4 regions of the Bacillus sp. JJ1127 genome follow, and region 1 is predicted to be linked to each of the others. Evidence: riboswitches for the same ligand, from Rfam matches in the RefSeq annotation. Region 1 holds a riboswitch; each other region holds the start of a gene.
The links. Region 1 has a riboswitch for S-adenosylmethionine ahead of V7183_RS02835 (Na+/H+ antiporter NhaC family protein). Riboswitches for the same ligand answer to the same signal wherever they lie in the genome.
Positions count from the first base shown of each region.

Region 1 (5,062 bases):
CAGAAATTCATTTATTTCTTAAAGATGAAAATGACAAAGTTCACGGGGGACTATTAGGTGAGGTTTGCTGGAATTGGTTAGAGATTCATACTCTTATGATTGATGAAGACATCCGTAAATTAGGATACGGATCTAAATTATTGTTAGAAGTAGAAAAAATCGCTTTAGAGAAAAAATGTGACTTCATAAAAGTAGATACTTTAAGCTTCCAAGCATTAGACTTCTATAAAAAGCATGGTTATAAAGAGTTTGGTGTCCTTGATAATGTAGGAAGAGATTATAAACATTACTATTTAAAAAAAGATTTATAAGTAACAAAAAAACGCCCAGTATTTATTGTCTGAGCGTTTTTTATTCTACATTATTTACATTAAAGTTATGCTGTTTTATGATATTGCTTTTTTTCCGCTACCTTTGAAAATCGAGGAAAACCAATTAAAATAGAAACTATACCACATACTCCAACTAAAATTGGATAAAATGCGTATGGTAGCAATTCAATTGGAGATACTGCAGCAAACCCTGCTGCCGTCAACATTTGTGCTCCATATGGAATTAATCCTTGTACACAACATGAGAAAAGATCCAATACACTTGCTGATTTTCGTGGATCAATCTCATATTGATCTGCAATATTTTTCGCAAGTGGTCCAGTGAAAATAATAGAGATTGTATTATTTGCTGTGCACATATTCGTCATACTAACTAAGCCAGCAATCCCAAACTCTGCACCCTTTTTCGAGCGAATATTACGTGTTAATATATTCATTAGATATTGAATACCACCATTATATTGAATGATTTCAACCATCCCGCCAATTAAAATTGCTAATAGTACTAACTCCATCATGCCACTGATTCCCGTTGTTACACTTTTAAAGAAACTTGCCAATGTATAACTTCCATCTATCAAACCGATCATTCCTGATAAAACCGTTCCACCTGCTAATACAACAAGAACATTACACCCAAGTAACGCTGTAACAAGCACACCTGCATATGGCAAGATTTTCACCCAATCAAACGTATGAGCTTTCATTTCCGTATGGTTTCCTAATGTAAGGAAAACTAATAATATAATCGTAATAACTGCTGCTGGTAACACAATTAAAAAGTTTGTTTTAAACTTATCTTTCATTTCAGTTCCTTGCGAACGAACCGCTGCAATTGTCGTATCAGAGATAAATGATAGATTATCGCCAAACATCGCACCACCAACAACTGTTCCCATTGTTAATGCAATAGAAATATCTGTTTGCTGACTAATCCCTACTGCAATTGGTGCTAACGCGGCAATCGTTCCCATCGAAGTTCCCATTGCTAATGAAATAAATGCCCCTATAACAAAAATCCCTGCAACGATAAATCCTTGCGGCAAAATAGACAGTGCTAAATTTACTGTAGAGTCAACTCCACCCATTCCTTTTGCAGTTTCAGAAAATGCACCTGCAAGTACAAAAATTAACACCATAATCATAATATCCGGATTACCAGCGCCCTTGGCAAACCGTTCAACTTTTGCTGTAAAGCTTTCTTTACGATTCATTGCCAAAGCAACCCCTACAGCAATTAAAATCGCTACGAGTATCGGTAATTTATAGAAATCACCTGTAATAATTCCAGAACCAATAAATAGTGCCAAAAATATTCCAAGCGGCAATAAAGCTAAACCATTTCCTCTCGTTTCTTTCAAAGTATCATCTCTCCCTAGTTTTAAACCTTTTCTAATCAATAACAAAAGACCTCTTCCGAAAAGAAGAGGTCTTATACATCTATAAGAAACACTCTTCTCATCTTTCAAGCACATGCTTGCTGGATTTGGCACAGCACTCCATCTTGAGTCCGCTGCCGAGGCATCGTAGGGCCAGTCCCTCCGCCTCTCTTTATAAGAAGGTTTCATATTTTATTTTTGATAATAATTTCTTCCCTAACTTTACTCGCTTACAAATCAAAAGTCAATTATTATTTGTATAAAAACAGTTGGTATTTTTTGATATTTACAAAAACACGAATAAATGAGCATCTCGAAAAGAAAATGGTCACTTTAATTTCTGAATTTCTTTTTCTAAAATTGCAATCCAGGGAAAATTTTCTTTTTCAATTACTTCGAGAAGCCATCTTACCGTATCCCACGCTACGTTATATTCCTCTTTAGAAATATCTCCATCTATGTAGGCCTCTTCTAATTCATCTTCATCCAGCAAATATACATCGCCATTAGGTAATAGCACTACGTCCAAATATAAATCATCGAAATATGGCATACCTCTCTCATCTATTTTAAACTCTTTTGCTACATCAATATAATATTGTACTAATTTCCGTTTTTCATTTAGCATAGCTGTAATCGCAAAGTTTTTACCGTTGATGAAGTACTGCACCCATGTGTGTCCATCATTGACAATGCAAAGTTTTTGATTATTATATTGCTTGTAACTAGGCTCTTTCACTTTTTGCATATGCAGTATCCCTAACATGCCTTGCTCTATTGTTTTCACTTCATAACTTTTCTCTATTAACCGTTTCCATGAAAAACCATCTCCATATTTCCGTTTCATTATTCTCCCCTCTTTTCTATACAGAAAAGCCCCCACATTTTATGCGAGGGCTTTTACAACAATTATTATGCTACTTGTTTTTCTGAAATCTCTTTTAAATAGGCTTGTCCTTTTTCTTCATCATATTGACCTTCCCACTTAGACATAACAACAGCTGCTAAAGAGTTACCTACTACGTTAACTGCTGTACGTGCCATATCTAAAATACGGTCAATACCTGCGATAAATGCCAAACCTTCTGCTGGAATTCCTACCGTACCAAGTGTTGCTAATAATACAACGAATGATACACCAGGTACACCTGCAATCCCTTTAGATGTAACCATTAATACAAGCATTAATGTAATTTGCTCTGTGATTGATAAATGAATACCATACATTTGTGCTAAGAAAATTGCCGCGATTGCTTGATATAATGTAGATCCATCTAAGTTAAATGAGTAACCAGTCGGAATAACGAAAGATGAAATTGCTTTCGGACAACCGAACTTCTCCATCTTCTCCATGATTTTTGGTAAAACCGTCTCCGAACTTGCTGTAGAGTAAGCTAAAATAAGCTCCTCTTTTAAAATCTTAAAGAACTGGAATATGTTAATTCCAAATAATTTTGCCGTAAGCCCTAATACAACTACAACGAAGAATATCATGGATCCATAAACGACAATAACTAATTTTCCTAATGGAATTAATGACGAAAGACCAAATTTAGAAACCGTTACACCAATTAATGCGAATACCCCAAACGGTGCGAATTTCATTACCTGGTTTGTCACGTAAAACATTGCATCTGCTACACCTTGGAAAAATTGAAGAACGGGTCTTCCTCTTTCCCCAATTGCTGCAATCCCTAAACCAAATAATACAGAGAAGAAAATAATGGCAAGCATATCACCATCAGCTAACGACTTCATAATATTTGTCGGAACAATATTTACAAATGTATCCGCAAACGAATGGCTCTGTACTTGCTCTGTTGTAGATGTATATTTTGAAATATCCGTCTTTGTTAACTGATCCATATTCACGCCTTTTCCTGGTTGGAAAATATTCGCCACCAGTAGGCCAAGAACAATTGCAATTGTTGTAATTATTTCAAAATAAAGAATTGTCTTTCCGCCTAATCGCCCTAGCTTCTTCACATCACCAACACCAGCAACCCCAACAACAATGCTCGCTACGACAATCGGCACAACAATCATTTTAATTAATCGAATGAAAATATCTCCAATTGGCTGTAAAAACTTTGCTACTTCTGCATTGCCATAAAAAATTGCCCCAACTGCAATACCAAGCGCAAGCCCTATTAAAATTTGCCATGCAAGTCCAATTCTTTTCATACTTGCTGTAACCCCCTTCTAAAGATGCTATAACTCTACCTTTCTCTATTTCTATAAAGCCAAGAAATTAAGAGTATTACATATTATTCGACAATTCACTACATTTGCCCCTGTTAAAAATGATAAAGCAAAAAATGAAATCTGACAACAAAATAAGTTTGCGTGAATATAAATAATTTTCTTGACAAAAAACGACCCAATGTAAGAAAACCTAACATGAGAACGATTCCTTATAAGGTATATCAACATTTCTTCTATTTATTTTCACAACAGAACATACCAATATAGGCAAAAAATTCCCTTAATTCCGACAAAAATCAGCAATTTTATAAAATTTTCTTTACATTATGATTACAATAATAGACAGCATTCTTCTTATTATGATATATACAATCATAGGGAAAGGAGCTAGACACCAATGAATAAGAAATTTGCAGCTTTTAGCGTTTTAGCAGCAGGAACTCTTTTTGTTTCTCCGTTGCTTTCACCAGTACACGCAGAAACAAGTCAAGATAAATTATCTACAATACAATCAGAATTAGAAGGAAAACAACAAGAATTACATAATAAATCGGCAGAAAAAGAACAGATGGAGAAAGAAATACAAGAGTTACAGAAGAAAATCGATGAATTAACAACTTCCATTAATAAAAATGAAGCGGATTTAAACGATACAAAAAAAGAAATTAGCAAAACACAGCAAATCATTGCTGAGAAAAAGAAACACATTGAACAATTACAAAAGAATATTGACACACGTCAAGAAGTTATTAAAAAACGATTACAATCTATGCAAGAAAAACCGCGAACAAATATCATAACTGAAGTATTAACGAATTCAAACAACCTCGTAGACCTTGTTGATAATATGTATTCCGTTAGTTTGATTTTAAATAACGATACAGACATCGTAAAAAAACAGACACAAGATCAAGAAACTGTAAAATCCGAGAAAGAAGCTGTTGAAAAAAAAGAACAACAATTGAAAGAATCTGGGCAAAAGCTAGAACAAAAACAACAAGAATTGCAAGCAAATCAGCAGCAGCAACAAGCTCTCATTAACGATTTACACGTTAAAGTATCAAAAGTAGATTCAGAGATTGAAGGCTTAGAAGAATCAAAAAGCATTTTAGAGAATCAGCGACAAGCAGTTCAAAAAGCAATTGA
Region 1 covers NZ_JBALQK010000020.1:29,910-34,971, reverse strand. The annotation lists gene V7183_RS02840 (GNAT family N-acetyltransferase) at 1-311, shown strand, start outside; gene V7183_RS02835 (Na+/H+ antiporter NhaC family protein) at 377-1,693, opposite strand; SAM riboswitch class I at 1,788-1,892, opposite strand; gene V7183_RS02830 (DUF402 domain-containing protein) at 2,040-2,558, opposite strand; gene gltP (glutamate/aspartate:proton symporter GltP) at 2,624-3,895, opposite strand; gene V7183_RS02820 (murein hydrolase activator EnvC family protein) at 4,314-5,062, shown strand, end outside.

Region 2 (5,062 bases), on a different contig from region 1:
TTCTGATGCAAGTGAAGTTGAAAAGTTATTAACTGCAGAACAATACGCAGAAATGACAAACCAAGACTAATTTTAGTTAAATCAAAAAGGACAGCCTATGTGCTGTCCTTTTTATTTTGTATTACGAATGCTTATGTGTCAGAAGCTCCATCCCTCTCACATTCTGAACAAACCGCTTCCGCTTTTCTTTGTCCAGCTATGCCTCCTAGCCCCTTCTTTCTAAGAACCTTCCGCACAAGAAGACAAAAAGCGTCTTCTGTACGAAAGAACCTTAGCCAACGGGGCTAAACAGTCGGCTCCGCTTTTCTTTGATGTCCAGCTCCAGCGGTTAGAATGTTCGGTGGCTTCGCTTCTTCCTGCGAGGCAAAAAGCGCCTCTACGTCAGAAGCTCCATCCCCCTCACATTCTGAGCAAACCGCTTCCGCTTTTCTTTGCAAAAATAAACAGGAAACAACATGAAAATATCGAATATACTATATACTAAAGTAAGGTTATTTTTATAGTATATGGTGATCGGGTGATGACATATGATTTATGTAGAAAAAGTCATTATTGTAGAAGGTAAATCAGATAGAAGAAAGATTGAATCTATTATTCGAGAACCGGTGGAAATTGTTTGCACAAATGGTACAATTGGTTTGTCGAAAATGGATGAGCTCATTGATCAGTTTTTTGATAAAGAAGTATATGTGCTAGTGGATGCTGATGATGCAGGGGAAAAGTTAAGAAAACAATTTCGTAAAGAATTTCCGCAGGCTGAGCATATTTATATTGATCGTTCGTATCGTGAAGTGGCGACTGCGCCATCTTCTCATTTAGCGAACGTACTATGGGGAGCTGACATTGACGTTTATACAGAATATTTACGGTAAGGAATGATAGAAGTGATTGACTGGACAGGTGCTGAAGCTACAGATCTAATAGCAAACCAAGAAAAAACAGTGTTATATGTATATACACCAATGTGTGGAACATGCCAATTAGCAAAGAAGATGTTAACAGTTGTAGAAGCAGCAATATTTGACTTGAAAATTGGGATGTTAGATTTAAACTATGCTCCGCATTTAGCTAGGGAATATGAAATAGAAAGTGTACCGTGTTTACTTGTATTTGAAAATGGGACACTGACGAAGAAAATATATGCATTTCATTCGGTTGAATATTTATATAATGAATTACAATAGGCGGCAAAGTTTTTGCCGCCTCGACATATTTCTTGGGAAATATGCTCTAAAGGCAGCAGTGCTCCGTTATTTGTCGAGAGAAAGCAACAGGATTGCTCTTTAGCAGAGTGGAATGGTATTAGTAGAAAGTGATATGAAGGATGTGATTAGAATGGGGTTATATTCGTTGCTTCAATCATTTGTAACTTATGCTAATAACCAATATCATTTAGAGCCGCTTCTAAGACAAGGAGAAAAAACAATTAATATCCGTTTGGGAGATGAGTGTTATTCACTTCAAATTTCAAGAGAGTATATACAAGTTTTGAAGGAAACAAGGGGAACAGAACAAATTGTTTGCTTTTTGGAGGAAGACTTGCAACGACTAGTTACCGGGAATATTCGATTACAAACCTTAATTAATAATGGGCGTGTACATTATTCTGGAACGTATCGCACAATGCTATTATTTGAATCTGTATTTCATATATGTAAGCCGATGTCAGTAGGTGCTTAATATTTTGAAGTTTTATTTTTTATAAAAAAATCTGTTGACATAGCGAATGTATATTGATACAATTCAAGTCATAAAATATAGACAATTTCATAAATTTCAAATCAGACGAAAATTAAATCTGATTTCTCTTATCAAGAGAGGTGGAGGGACTGTGCCCTGTGAAACCCGGCAACCGTCAACTTTTATGTTGAAATGGTGCCAATTCCTGCAAAGCAAATGCTTTGAGAGATGAGAGAAAGGGACCATGTTGATATACGCATATAAACCTTTCTGCTCATTTTACAAGCAGAAAGGTTTTTTTGTTGTTTGAATGAGGAGGACATGTAAGCAACAAAAGGAACCGTTACATCATTTAGCTATAACGGCAAGACTTTTGTATCCTGCATAAAAAGATCAACAGAATTTGTAGGAGAAGAGCTAAGAAAGCCAGCTTCAGCAGTTAGAATGTTCGATGGCTTCGCTTCTTCCTACGAGGCAAAAAGCGCCTCTATGTCAGAAGCTCCATCCTCCTTACATTCTGAACGAGCTGTTTCTGCTTTTTAAACAAAAAAGGGGTGATACACCATGATTCGATTAGAGAATGTAAAGAAAATATATAAGTCAAAAAGCGGTGATGTCACTGCTGTGGATAACGCCAATTTGAAAATAGAGAAAGGTGAAATCTTTGGTGTTATTGGATATAGTGGCGCTGGAAAAAGCTCATTAATCAGATTATTCAATCAATTAGAGAAGCCGACTTCCGGACAGATTACGATAGCTGATCGTGTTATTTCAGCAATTACTGGAAATGAGCTTCGAAAGGCAAGGCAAGAAATCGGAATGATTTTTCAGCACTTTAACTTACTTTGGTCACGAACTGTACGTGAAAATATTGCTTTTCCACTTGAAATTGCAGGAGTGGATAAAGCGCAGCGAAGAAAGCGTGTAGATGAGTTAATTCATCTTGTTGGATTAGAAGGAAGAGGCGATGCGTATCCATCTCAATTAAGTGGTGGACAAAAGCAGCGTGTTGGAATTGCGAGAGCGTTAGCGAATAATCCAAAAGTACTTTTGTGTGATGAAGCGACATCAGCACTGGATCCAGAAACGACAGATCAAATTTTAGATTTACTATTAGATATCAATAAGCGTCTTGATTTAACAATTGTATTAATTACACATGAAATGCATGTCATTCAAAAAATTTGTAATCGCGTTGCGGTAATGGAAAAAGGAAAAATCGTAGAAAGCGGTCCTGTACTAGAGGTATTCCGTAATCCACAGCAGGAGATTACAAAACGATTTGTACAGCAGATAACGGATTCTGATGATACAAATGAAACGATTGAGAGTTTACTAGAGAAATATCCAGATGGTAAAGTGATTCGTTTGCAGTTTATTGGCGATTCTGTAGAACGTCCAGTGCTTCAGAGATTAATGAGACGAGATGATATAGAAGTGAGTGTACTTCAAGGAAATATCGCTCAAACGAACAATGGGTCTTATGGAAATCTAGTTGTTCACTTAAATGGTGAAGAAGCGGCAATCCAGCAAGCAATAGAGGGAATCAATCAGGAGCAAGTAGAGCTGGAGGTGATTGCACATGGATAAGCTACTATTAAATGTTGATTGGAATCAAATGCTAGAAGCAACAGGTGAAACATTATACATGACGGCAATCGCAGCAATTGCCACATTTATTTTCGGTCTTATTTTAGGATTATTACTTTTTATGACAGCGAAGGATAATTTGTGGGAAAACAAGATGGTCCACACTGTGAGTGGAGCGTTCGTAAATATTTTTCGTTCCATTCCATTTATCATTTTAATTATTTTATTAATCCCATTTACTAAGATTCTCCTTGGGACAATTCTTGGGGCAAGTGCAGCACTGCCAGCTTTAATTATTGGAGCAGCGCCATTCTATGCAAGGATGGTTGAAATTGCACTTCGTGAAATTGATAAAGGGGTTATTGAAGCTTCAAAAGCAATGGGAGCAAAAACAAGCACAATCATTTGGAAGGTATTGATTCCAGAATCACTGCCAGCACTAGTATCTGGTATTACAGTAACGACAATTGCCCTTGTAGGGTATACAGCAATGGCTGGTGTTGTTGGGGCTGGTGGACTCGGTACACTCGCATATTTAGAAGGATTCCAGCGTGGAAATAACGATGTGACAATCGTTGCAACAATTTGTGTATTACTTGTTGTTTTCTTTATTCAATGGATTGGGGATTTTGTTACAACTCGAATTGATAAACGATAGATAAAAAGGGAAGGGTGTTTACAATATGAAAAAATTATTACTTACAGCACTTATTACAACGTCAATTTTCGGATTAGCTGCTTGTGGAGGAAAAAGTGAAAAAAGTAAGGATGAGCTTGTTGTTGGTGCTTCTAACGTACCGCACGCTGTTATTTTAGAACAGGCAAAACCGTTACTGGAGAAAAAAGGTATAAAACTAGAAATTAAAAAATTCCAAGATTACGTACTGCCGAATAAATCGTTAGCGGATAAAGATTTAGATGCAAACTACTTCCAGCATATTCCGTACTTAGAGAAAGAAATGAAAGATAAAAAATATGATTTTGAAGTAGCAGGGAAAATTCATTTAGAGCCAATCGGTGTATATTCCCAAAAATATAAAAGCTTAAAAGACCTGCCAGACGGAGCGACAATCATTATGAGTAACTCTGTTGCTGACCATGGACGTGGGTTAGCAATTTTACAAAAAGAGGGCATTTTAAAAATTAAAGACGGTGTAGAACCTGTTAAAGCAACTACAAAAGATATTGCGGAAAATCCGAAACACTTGAAGTTCAAAACAGACATTGAGCCTGGTTTATTACCACAAGTGTATAACAATAAAGAAGGCGATGCGGTTTTAATTAACTCAAACTATGCGATTGATGCGAAATTAAATCCAGAGAAAGACGCAATTGCAATTGAAGGTAAGGATTCTCCATATGCAAACGTAGTTGTTGTTCGTAAAGGGGATAAAAATAAGAAAGAAATTAAAGCACTTGTAGAAGTATTACATTCCAAAGAAATTCAAGATTTTATTAATAAAGAATATAAGGGAGCTGTACTTCCAGTAAGTGAATAGAAGCAGGAAAGGGCTGGTAAATTTCCAGCCCTTTTTTCTTTATATATAAGAAGAAAGGTGTATCATAATAGAATGTGAGGGAATAATTAGATACATTTGTGGAAAAATTGTTACTTTTTTTCATTGTTTGCGATATCATTTTATTTGATATAAAATTAGAATGAGAATAAAATGAGAATGTGAATGTTTTAGGAACTTTTAAAATGTATATAGAGGATTAATGGAGGTATTGAGATGGCTGGTTCTACATTAACGGTTAAAGACTTACATGTATCAATCGATGGCAAAGAGAT
Region 2 covers NZ_JBALQK010000057.1:5,886-10,947, reverse strand. The annotation lists gene gcvH (glycine cleavage system protein GcvH) at 1-70, shown strand, start outside; gene V7183_RS07330 (toprim domain-containing protein) at 528-872, shown strand; gene V7183_RS07325 (thioredoxin family protein) at 876-1,184, shown strand; gene V7183_RS07320 (hypothetical protein) at 1,336-1,680, shown strand; SAM riboswitch class I at 1,806-1,915, shown strand; gene V7183_RS07315 (methionine ABC transporter ATP-binding protein) at 2,245-3,270, shown strand; gene V7183_RS07310 (methionine ABC transporter permease) at 3,263-3,928, shown strand; gene metQ (methionine ABC transporter substrate-binding lipoprotein MetQ) at 3,954-4,769, shown strand; gene sufC (Fe-S cluster assembly ATPase SufC) at 5,004-5,062, shown strand, end outside.
Region 2: it holds a riboswitch for S-adenosylmethionine, as region 1 does, so the genes downstream of both, V7183_RS07315 (methionine ABC transporter ATP-binding protein) here and V7183_RS02835 (Na+/H+ antiporter NhaC family protein) in region 1, are expected to answer to the same signal.

Region 3 (5,062 bases), on a different contig from region 1:
TATCTAAGGAATAGCTCATATTCTCACTCCTTCTTTTACATGTGTAATAGCTTGCTTTAAGTCTTGAATTAAATCATCACTATTTTCAATGCCAACGGAGAAGCGAAGGAGGCGATTACATACACCGCGTGCTGTTCGCACTTCTTCTGGAATATCAGCATGTGTTTGAGTGGCTGGATATGTCATCAGACTCTCAACACCGCCAAGGCTTTCAGCGAATGTAATTAGTGATAAAGATTGTAAGAAGGGATTTATCCATTTTTCATCACGAAGGCGAAATGAAACCATACCACCTTTTCCTGGATAAAATACATCAGTTACACCATCTTCGTCGTTTAAATAAGCAACAATTTTATTCGCATTTTCTTCATGCTGTTTCATGCGAAGGGCTAATGTTTTCATCCCGCGAATTAATAACCACGAATCAAATGGACTTAATACAGCACCAGAAGCATTATGATAGTGGGCAAGTTCTTCGCAGAGTGTTTGGCCTTTTGCGACGACAAGGCCGCTTAGTACATCATTATGACCACCTAAATATTTTGTTGCGCTGTGAAGGACAATGTCTGCGCCTTCTGTTAATGGCTGTTGTATATAGGGAGTATAGAAAGTATTATCAACAATTAGAAGTAATCCATGTCGTTTTGCGATGGCTGAGGTAGCCACAATATCGGTAACTTGCATTAATGGATTGGTAGGCGTTTCTATAAAAATAGCCTTTGTTTGAGAAGTGATGGCTTGTTCTATTTGGTTAATAGATTGTGCATCTACGTATCTACAGCGAATATCCCACTTTTCTTCATGCTCAGAAAATAAGCGATAAGTACCTCCATATAAGTCTTCTGATACGATAAGTTCATCACCAGAACGGAATAAGGAAAGGACGAGAAGAACCGCTGCCATTCCGGAACTACAGGCATACCCTTGTTCACCTTCTTCTAAATCAGCAATTGCGCGCTCTAAAAGATCACGTGTTGGATTTCCAGTTCTTGAGTAATCAAATCCGGTAGATTTTCCGATTCCTTCATGGCGATAGGCTGTTGAAAAATAAACAGGGGGATTAACCGTTCCAGTTGTCGTCTCACTTCGATTTCCAATTTGGGCTAGTTTTGTTTCAATTGTTGACATGTAACATTCCTCCTTTATGAAATAAAATACGAAGTTTAAAGTGGTATAAAAATAAAAAAGCCTTCTAAGAAGAAGGCTTTCATTCGAATATAGTCTTCTTCTTATCTGTCAAATTTTTTTACAATTTGCTGGAATTAGCACCTTATTAACGAATCGCGTTAATGGTTGCTGAGGCGTCGTCGGGCCAGTCCCTCTACCTCTCTGGATAAGAATATTTTGTATGAAATTTTATTATGTTTTTAACTGTACAACAAAAGATAATTGGATTGCAACTTTATTTTAAATGTTTTTTATTTTCTATCAAATCACGTTGACTTTTATTCTATCGGATGCTAAATTTATTAGAAAATTGATAAACATGTTAAAAGGTGAGCACATTTCCTTTTAATAAAATAAATAGTTAAAGACAAACTCTTATTACGAGCGGTGGAGGGAAAGGCCCTGTGAAACCCAGCAACCTTCAAATGAAATGTTTGAAACGGTGCTAATACCTGCGAAACGAACAGTTTTGCATGATAAGAGGAGGAACGATAATGTCCCCCCTCTTCAAGGTGAAGAGGGGTTTTTTATATTAATAGAAAAGAGGGAGAAAAGTGAAATTACTAGATCTATTATCAAAAGGTATCGTGATAGGTGATGGTGCAATTGGAACGTTATTACACTCACATGGTTTACAAAGTAGTTTTGAAGAATTGAACTTGTCTGATCCAGATTTAATTATATCGATTCATAAACAATATGTAGCTGCTGGTGCAGATGTTATTCAAACAAATACATATGGTGCAAATGAAGCAAAACTGCGTATGTATGGACTAGAAAATCAAGTTGTTCAAATTAATAAAGCAGCAGTAAAGCTTGCGAAAGCAGCTGTGACAGACAAGAATGCTATTTTAGGGACGATTGGTGGGATGAAGCATATCGGAGCCGTTACAACGACTGATATGGAACGAGAATTTATGCTACTTGAGCAGGCTGGAGCTTTATTAGAGGAAAAAGTTGATGGGCTATTATTAGAAACATTTTATGATGAATTCGAATTGTTTCATGCAGTAAAAGTGTTACGAAAACAAACGGATATTCCGATTATTGCACAACTAGCGCTTCATGAAGCAGGCACAACGCAAAATGGTAATGATGTAAATGAAATATTAACAGGGCTTTTAGATTACGGTGCAAATGTAGTCGGTTTAAACTGTCAATTAGGACCGCTTCATATGACGGAAGCTTTCAAAATGATATCGATTCCAAAGAATGGTTACTTGTCGGCTTATCCAAACGCAGGTCTTCCAAACTATGTAGAAGGACGTTATTTATACGAAGGAAGCCCTGCCTATTTTGAGGCGATGACACCGAAATTTATTGAACAAGGGATTCGGTTATTGGGCGGTTGTTGTGGTACAACGCCAGCACATATTAAAGGGATGAAACGTGCAATCACGAATGAAACACCCGTTACAGAGAAACAAATTTTTCAACGGCCGCAAGTCATTCATACACATGCGAAACGTTCACGCACTCATGTTACTCTTGCAGAGAAAGCAAAGAAGCAAACGACAGTTGTTGTTGAATTAGATCCCCCTAAAACATTGGATACACAGCGCTTTTTTGAAGGTGCTAGATTATTGAAAAGAGCAGGTGCTGATGCGATTACGTTAGCAGATAACTCGTTAGCGTCACCGCGTGTTTCGAACATGGCAATGGGGGCGTTATTAACGAAGCATGATATTCCAGTACTCATTCATTTAACATGCCGAGATCATAATGTGATTGGTTTGCAATCACATTTGCTTGGATTATCAGCATTAGGGATGGAAGAAGTGCTAGCTTTAACAGGTGACCCAGCCCGTGTTGGTGATTTTCCAGGGGCAACTTCGGTATATGACTTATCATCTATTGAGTTGATTAAAATGATTAAGGAAATGAATGATGGTCGAACCATTTTAGGAAAATCAATTGGTCCTGCGACGAGATTCTCTGTTGGGGGAGCCTTTAATCCACATGTGAGGCATTTAAAGGCAGCGGTAAAACGGATGGAGAGAAAAATTGCAGCTGGTGCAGAGTACTTCTTAACACAGCCAATTTATGATGTAGCCTTAATTAAAGAAGTGTACGAGGCAACGAAGCATCTGGAACACCCGATTTTTATTGGAATTATGCCTTTAGTAAGCAAGCGAAATGCAGATTTTCTTCATTTTGAGGTGCCAGGCATTACATTGTCGGACGAGGTAAGACAGAGAATGGATGGGCATGAAACCCAGGAGGCAGCAATTGAAGAGGGAATTCGCATTTCACAAGAATTAATTGATGCTACGATGAAATATTTTAACGGTATTTATCTCATCACACCATTTTTAAAATATGAAATTACAGAAAATCTTGTTAAGTATGTGAGAGAAAAGCAAGAAGTGAAAGAGGTAATAAACGAATGAAAACGATAGAAGAAAGATTACAACATAATATTTTAATATTAGATGGTGCGATGGGAACAATGATTCAGCAAGCAGATTTAACTGCTGAAGATTTTGGTGGTGAAGCATATGAAGGTTGTAATGAATACTTAGTAAAAACAAGACCAGATGTCATTTTAGACATTCATAAAGCTTACATTGAAGCGGGTGCGGATATTATAGAAACAAATACGTTTGGTGCTACAAATATCGTATTGCATGATTATGAATTGTCTCATTTAGATGAAGAGCTGAATGAAAGAGCAGCACTTTTAGCGAAACAAGCTGTAAGAGGATGTGGCAAAGAAGTATATGTAGCAGGCGCGATGGGACCAACGACAAAAGCAATTAGTGTAACTGGTGGGGTAACCTTTGAAGAGTTAATTGAGGCATATACTAGACAAGCAAGAGGATTATTACGGGGCGGTGTTGATGTATTGCTTGTTGAGACGAGTCAAGATATGCGGAACGTGAAAGCGGCATATTTAGGGATTCAACAAGCGTTTACAGAGGTGAATCAAACAGTGCCCCTTATGATTTCAGGAACGATAGAACCAATGGGAACAACTTTAGCTGGTCAAACAATCGAGGCGTTTTATTTATCAGTTGAGCATATGAAGCCATTATCTGTCGGATTAAACTGTGCGACAGGACCAGAATTTATGCGTGAGCATATTCGTTCTCTTTCTGATTTATCGGAGTGTTATATTTCTTGTTATCCAAATGCAGGTCTGCCAGATGAGGATGGACATTATCATGAATCACCAGCTTCCCTTGCTGAAAAGGTGAAGCGATTTGCTGAAGAAGGGTGGATGAATATAGTTGGTGGTTGCTGCGGGACAACACCAGATCATATAAGGGCGATAAAAGCGGCACTTAAATCGCTCAAACCACGCAAGAATCATGGGCGAGCAGGTCACGGGATTAGCGGTTTAGAAGCATTGCAATACGATGATTCTATGAGGCCGTTATTTGTTGGCGAAAGAACCAATGTGATTGGATCACGCAAGTTTAAACGGTTAGTAGCAGAAGGAAACTTTGAAGAAGCTGCTGAAGTTGCGAGGGCGCAGGTAAAGAAAAATGCTCATATTATTGACATTTGTATGGCGGATCCTGACCGTGATGAAGTAGAAGATATGGAAAACTTTTTAGCAGAGGTTACGAAAGTATTAAAGGTCCCAATTATGATTGATTCAACGGATGAAAATGTAATGGCAAAAGCTCTCACATATATACAAGGAAAAGGCGTCATTAACTCGATTAATTTAGAAAACGGGGAGGAGCGTTTTGAGAAAGTAACACCGCTCATCCGTAAATACGGTGCTGCTATTGTAGTAGGAACGATTGATGAAGAGGGCATGGCGGTTAGTGCCGAAAGAAAATTAGAAATTGCAAAACGAAGTTATAAATTGTTAACAAAGAAATATGGTATACGTCCATCGGATATTATTTTTGATGCGCTTGTTTTTCCAGTAGGAACTGGTGAT
Region 3 covers NZ_JBALQK010000226.1:32,101-37,162, forward strand. The annotation lists gene metC (cystathionine beta-lyase) at 1-19, opposite strand, end outside; gene V7183_RS20315 (methionine biosynthesis PLP-dependent protein) at 16-1,128, opposite strand; SAM riboswitch class I at 1,227-1,340, opposite strand; SAM riboswitch class I at 1,540-1,650, shown strand; gene V7183_RS20320 (bifunctional homocysteine S-methyltransferase/methylenetetrahydrofolate reductase) at 1,722-3,557, shown strand; gene metH (methionine synthase) at 3,554-5,062, shown strand, end outside.
Region 3: it holds a riboswitch for S-adenosylmethionine, as region 1 does, so the genes downstream of both, V7183_RS20320 (bifunctional homocysteine S-methyltransferase/methylenetetrahydrofolate reductase) here and V7183_RS02835 (Na+/H+ antiporter NhaC family protein) in region 1, are expected to answer to the same signal.

Region 4 (5,062 bases), on a different contig from region 1:
AGTGCCTTTTTCCGCCCCATGCCATGTGAAAACAAAAGGAGAAAGAGAGTGGGGAATTTGTTTTTGTTTCCAAAGCTGCGATTTATATGTTGAAAAATCCAAGTGGATATAAAGAAAGAGGCTTACGACAAAATCGTAAGCCTCTTTTTATTGTAAGTATGTGTAACCTGCAAAGCCGCATTGGGTTTTGTCGGTGAGTACGCGTGCTTTTTAGGTTACAACAAACTTATTCATATGAGTAAAGGGTCATTCATACAGTAAAAGGTAAATTAAGCGATTGGACCGCCAAGGTTGATAATGCTTTCAGAAACGCTATTGAACTTCTTGAAGTTTTCTTTGAATTTGCCAGCAAGTTCAAGTGCTTTTGCTTTGTAAGCAGATTTATCAGCCCATGTTTGTTCAGGCATTAGTACTTCATCAGGCACACCAGGTACATGAAGTGGAACTTCAAGACCGAAAATGTCATGTTTTGCTGTTTCCACTTTATCAAGTTCACCATTTAGTGCAGCTTGCACCATTGCGCGAGTGTAACCTAAGTTCATACGTTTTCCAACGCCGTATTCGCCACCAGTCCAGCCAGTGTTTACTAAGAATACTTTTGCATCGTGTTTCTCGATTTTTTCACCAAGCATTTCCGCATAGCGAGATGCGTCAAGCGGTAAGAATGGTGAACCGAAGCAAGTTGAGAATGTAGCTTGCGGAGATGTAACACCGCGCTCAGTTCCTGCTAGTTTACTAGTGTAACCACTTAAGAAATGGTACATAGCTTGTTCTTTCGTTAACTTACTGATTGGAGGCAATACGCCAGATGCATCAGCAGTTAAGAAAATAATTGTATTTGGATGTCCTGCAACACTTGGTAATACGATATTGTCAATCGCATGGATTGGGTATGCAGCACGTGTATTTTCCGTTAATGCTGTATCATTATAATCTGCAACGCGTGTTTGGTTGTCAACTACAACGTTTTCTAATACTGATCCAAACTTAATTGCATCAAAGATTTGTGGCTCTTTTTCGTGAGAAAGGTTAATACATTTTGCATAGCAACCGCCTTCAATATTGAATACACCATTATCAGACCAGCCGTGCTCATCATCACCAATTAATTTACGTTGTGGATCAGCTGATAATGTTGTTTTACCTGTTCCAGATAAACCGAAGAATAAGGCTACGTCACCTTCTTCACCTACGTTTGCAGAGCAGTGCATAGAAAAGATATCTTGTTCTGGAAGTAAGAAGTTCATGATGGAGAAGATAGATTTTTTCATTTCTCCAGCGTATTCTGTACCACCGATTAGTACGATACGTTTTTCAAATGAAATCATAATAAATGCTTCAGAGTTTGTGCCGTCAATTGCTGGATCTGCTTTAAAGTTTGGTGCAGAAACAATTGTAAACTGTGCTTCATGATTTTTTTCTTCTTCTTCAGTCGGACGAATAAATAATTGATGTACGAATAAATTGTGCCATGCATATTCGTTAACAACTTGAATTGGAAGACGATAGTTACGGTCAGCACCAGCGAATCCTTTAAATACGAATAGTTCATCTTTTTCTTTTAAGTATTCTAACACTTTTGTATATAATTTATTAAAATGTTCTTCAGAAATCGGTTGGTTTACAGATCCCCAAGCAATTTTGTCTGCAACCGATGCTTCTTTCACAATAAATTTGTCTTTAGGAGAACGTCCTGTATATTTACCTGTTGAAGCAGAAACAGCGCCAGTAGAAGTTAATTTTCCTTCGTTTCTCATTAATACTTTTTCCACTAACTGTGGAACGCTTAGTTGAACCTGTGCATTGCTTCCGTTCAGTAATTCATGTAATCCAATTTGGACATTCACAGTACTCATATTTATATACCATCCTTTTCATTTTATGAAATGTTTCTCGTAATCCCACTAAGAGTATAACACAATCATATAAATAATGTATACTATTTATTTATTTTTGTTTGTGCGAATGCAATATTTTCCTATTAATATTTTGCTCGAAATACACTGCGAAAAACTTGTAGGAATATGTGAATATTAATTGACAAATGAATGTCATTTCTTTAGTATAGGTTGGGACGGATACTCTCTTATCCCGAGCTGGCGGAGGGACAGGCCCGATGAAGCCCAGCAACCTCACTTGTAATGGTAATAAACAAGTGAATAGGTGCTAAAACCTGTGCGAGGCTAAAGGTCTCGAACGATAAGAGCGAAGGGCAAAAAGCAGTATGCAAGTAGCAAATTAAACCTTTCCTCTATATAATAGGAAAGGTTTTTCTTTATACTTGTGTGGGAATATATGAATGTCGCAGTTTGTGGCAAGTTAAGGATGAGTTCCGTACAATATATACAATTACTGTAGGGAGGTTTACCACATGACAAAACAACGTCATCTATTCACATCTGAGTCTGTAACTGAAGGACATCCAGATAAAATTTGTGACCAAATTTCTGATTCAATTTTAGATGCGATCTTAGAAAAAGACGCAAACGCACGTGTAGCTTGTGAAACAACAGTAACAACTGGTTTAGTATTGGTAGCGGGGGAAATTACGACTTCTACTTATGTAGATATTCCAAAAATCGTTCGCGAAACAATCCAAGGTATCGGTTATACTCGTGCAAAATACGGATTCGATGCAGAAACTTGTGCAGTTTTAACATCTATCGATGAGCAATCTGCTGACATCGCTATGGGTGTTGACCAAGCGTTAGAAGCACGTGAAGGTCAAATGACTGACGCTGAGATTGAGGCAATTGGTGCAGGAGACCAAGGTTTAATGTTTGGTTTCGCATGTAATGAAACAAAAGAATTAATGCCACTTCCAATCTCACTTGCTCACAAATTAGCTCGTCGTTTAACGGAAGTTCGTAAAGATGAAACATTAGAATATTTACGTCCAGACGGTAAAACGCAAGTTACAGTTGAGTATGATGAAAATGGTAAGCCAGTACGCATCGATACAATTGTAATTTCTACACAGCACCATCCAGAAGCTACATGGGAACAAATCGATCGTGACTTAAAAGAGCACGTAATTAAAGCTGTAGTACCAGCAGAATTAATGGATGAAGAAACGAAATTCTTCATTAACCCAACTGGCCGCTTTGTAATCGGTGGACCACAAGGGGATGCTGGTTTAACAGGACGTAAAATCATCGTTGATACTTACGGTGGATACGCTCGTCACGGCGGCGGTGCATTCTCTGGTAAGGATGCAACAAAAGTTGACCGTTCTGCAGCATACGCAGCTCGTTATGTTGCGAAAAACATCGTAGCAGCTGGTCTTGCTGACAAAGCAGAAGTACAACTTGCATACGCAATCGGCGTAGCACAACCGGTATCAATTTCAGTTGATACATTCGGCACTGGCAAAGTATCTGAAGAAGTACTAGTGGAACTAGTTCGTAACAACTTCGATCTTCGCCCAGCTGGTATCATCAAAATGTTAGACTTACGTCGCCCAATTTACAAACAAACAGCAGCTTACGGCCACTTCGGACGTACTGATGTAGATCTTTCATGGGAACGTACAGACAAAGCAGCAGCTTTAAAAGAGCAAGCTGGTCTATAATATAGGAAGAAAAAGCTTTGCGCCTTCGCGCAAAGCTTTTTTATTTGTAAAAATACATAAAGCTCCCTTTATTAGCAGATTGTAAATAACGTTGTAATGTATGTAATGCATACCCAGGACTTTTTATAAGCCCCCCACTTCAAAACGTGTTAGCGTTTAAGTGGTGGATAGTTGACTACTTCGACACATGAACCACAATATACTTCACCCTCAAGCTCAATATATTTCTTTATATTTGTCATCCCGCTTGCGGGTAATGGCATATGAATCCACGATTTTTCATAAGTTTCAATCTCTTTACCACATGATTTACAAAGTGTTGGCTTTTTCCAGAACATTGGTCATCATCCTTTCTTCTGGCGAGCTTTTCCAGCACAAAATGCACTGCATAGTAAAAATAGTGTTGCAAATCCCCAGCCACCAATTGCTGAATATGGAACAGCATCCTTTAGCGCCATTCCAGCACTGATGGAAGCGACAAATAGAAGGATAAATACCGTTGTGAGTTTTTTATAAAGTTCCATGAACGAGCCCCCTAATTATGAAAAATTATTTGGTATATATCAGATTGCTTCGTGCGAATTTAAATGCAATGAAATAAATAGCGAGTAAGAGAGGAATTGCTGTACTTGTTAAGTATGTACGGTTAGAATCATAGGACCTCTTTTTTATGGTTATATATACCAATATTGTATCATAATGTTTTAGGCGTCCACTAGATAATTATGTAAATGTGATGTACTGCACATTTGAGAGAACTTCTATCATATCTTTCGAGAGGACTCCCACCTCTAAACATATGTGAAGGTGGTGAGGTGAATCGAAAAAATATATTATTTTCAAGCTAAAAATATAGAAACATACGTTCTTGTTTTGGTATAATACCCTTAACAAGGAGGTGAAAAAATGACAACGGAAAATCAAATAAATTATAAAACTCTTCAGATTTGGATTAAAAAAGGACATCGTATGTATTCTTATTTTCAAGAATCTTGCCAAAACGCTAAAAACATGTATAACACGACAAACTTTTATATACGACAAGTGTATACAGGTTTGACACAAGATAAGGAATTGCAACCCTTACAAAAAGAAGTTTTGGATACAATTGATAAAAACATTGGGAAGATGAATGGTGCACAACTTCTTACCTATCAAAAGAAATTGGGAAAAGAGAAAACAAAACTAAAAGAAAAACAAAAAGAAGTGAAATGTAATTTGTTTTCAGAACCAACTACAGAAAAACCTTATGTAGATTATCATTTTCTGGATGCATTATTTAAAGCGATGATTCAGAAGGATTATCGTGCTTTGCCTACGCAATCTAGTCAATCAATCATGAAAAATGTATTCCAAAATTGGAAGTCTTTTTTTGCTAGTTTAAAAAATTATAAAAAGAATCCCAACAAATATACTGGAAAACCTAGAATTCCAAAGTATATTCGTTCTTCTGAAAAGGAAGTCTTGTATACAAATCAAGATTGTGTCATT
Region 4 covers NZ_JBALQK010000160.1:785-5,846, forward strand. The annotation lists gene pckA (phosphoenolpyruvate carboxykinase (ATP)) at 270-1,856, opposite strand; SAM riboswitch class I at 2,084-2,206, shown strand; gene metK (methionine adenosyltransferase) at 2,372-3,571, shown strand; gene V7183_RS16380 (hypothetical protein) at 3,721-3,909, opposite strand; gene V7183_RS16385 (hypothetical protein) at 3,916-4,095, opposite strand; gene V7183_RS16390 (RNA-guided endonuclease InsQ/TnpB family protein) at 4,478-5,062, shown strand, end outside.
Region 4: it holds a riboswitch for S-adenosylmethionine, as region 1 does, so the genes downstream of both, metK (methionine adenosyltransferase) here and V7183_RS02835 (Na+/H+ antiporter NhaC family protein) in region 1, are expected to answer to the same signal.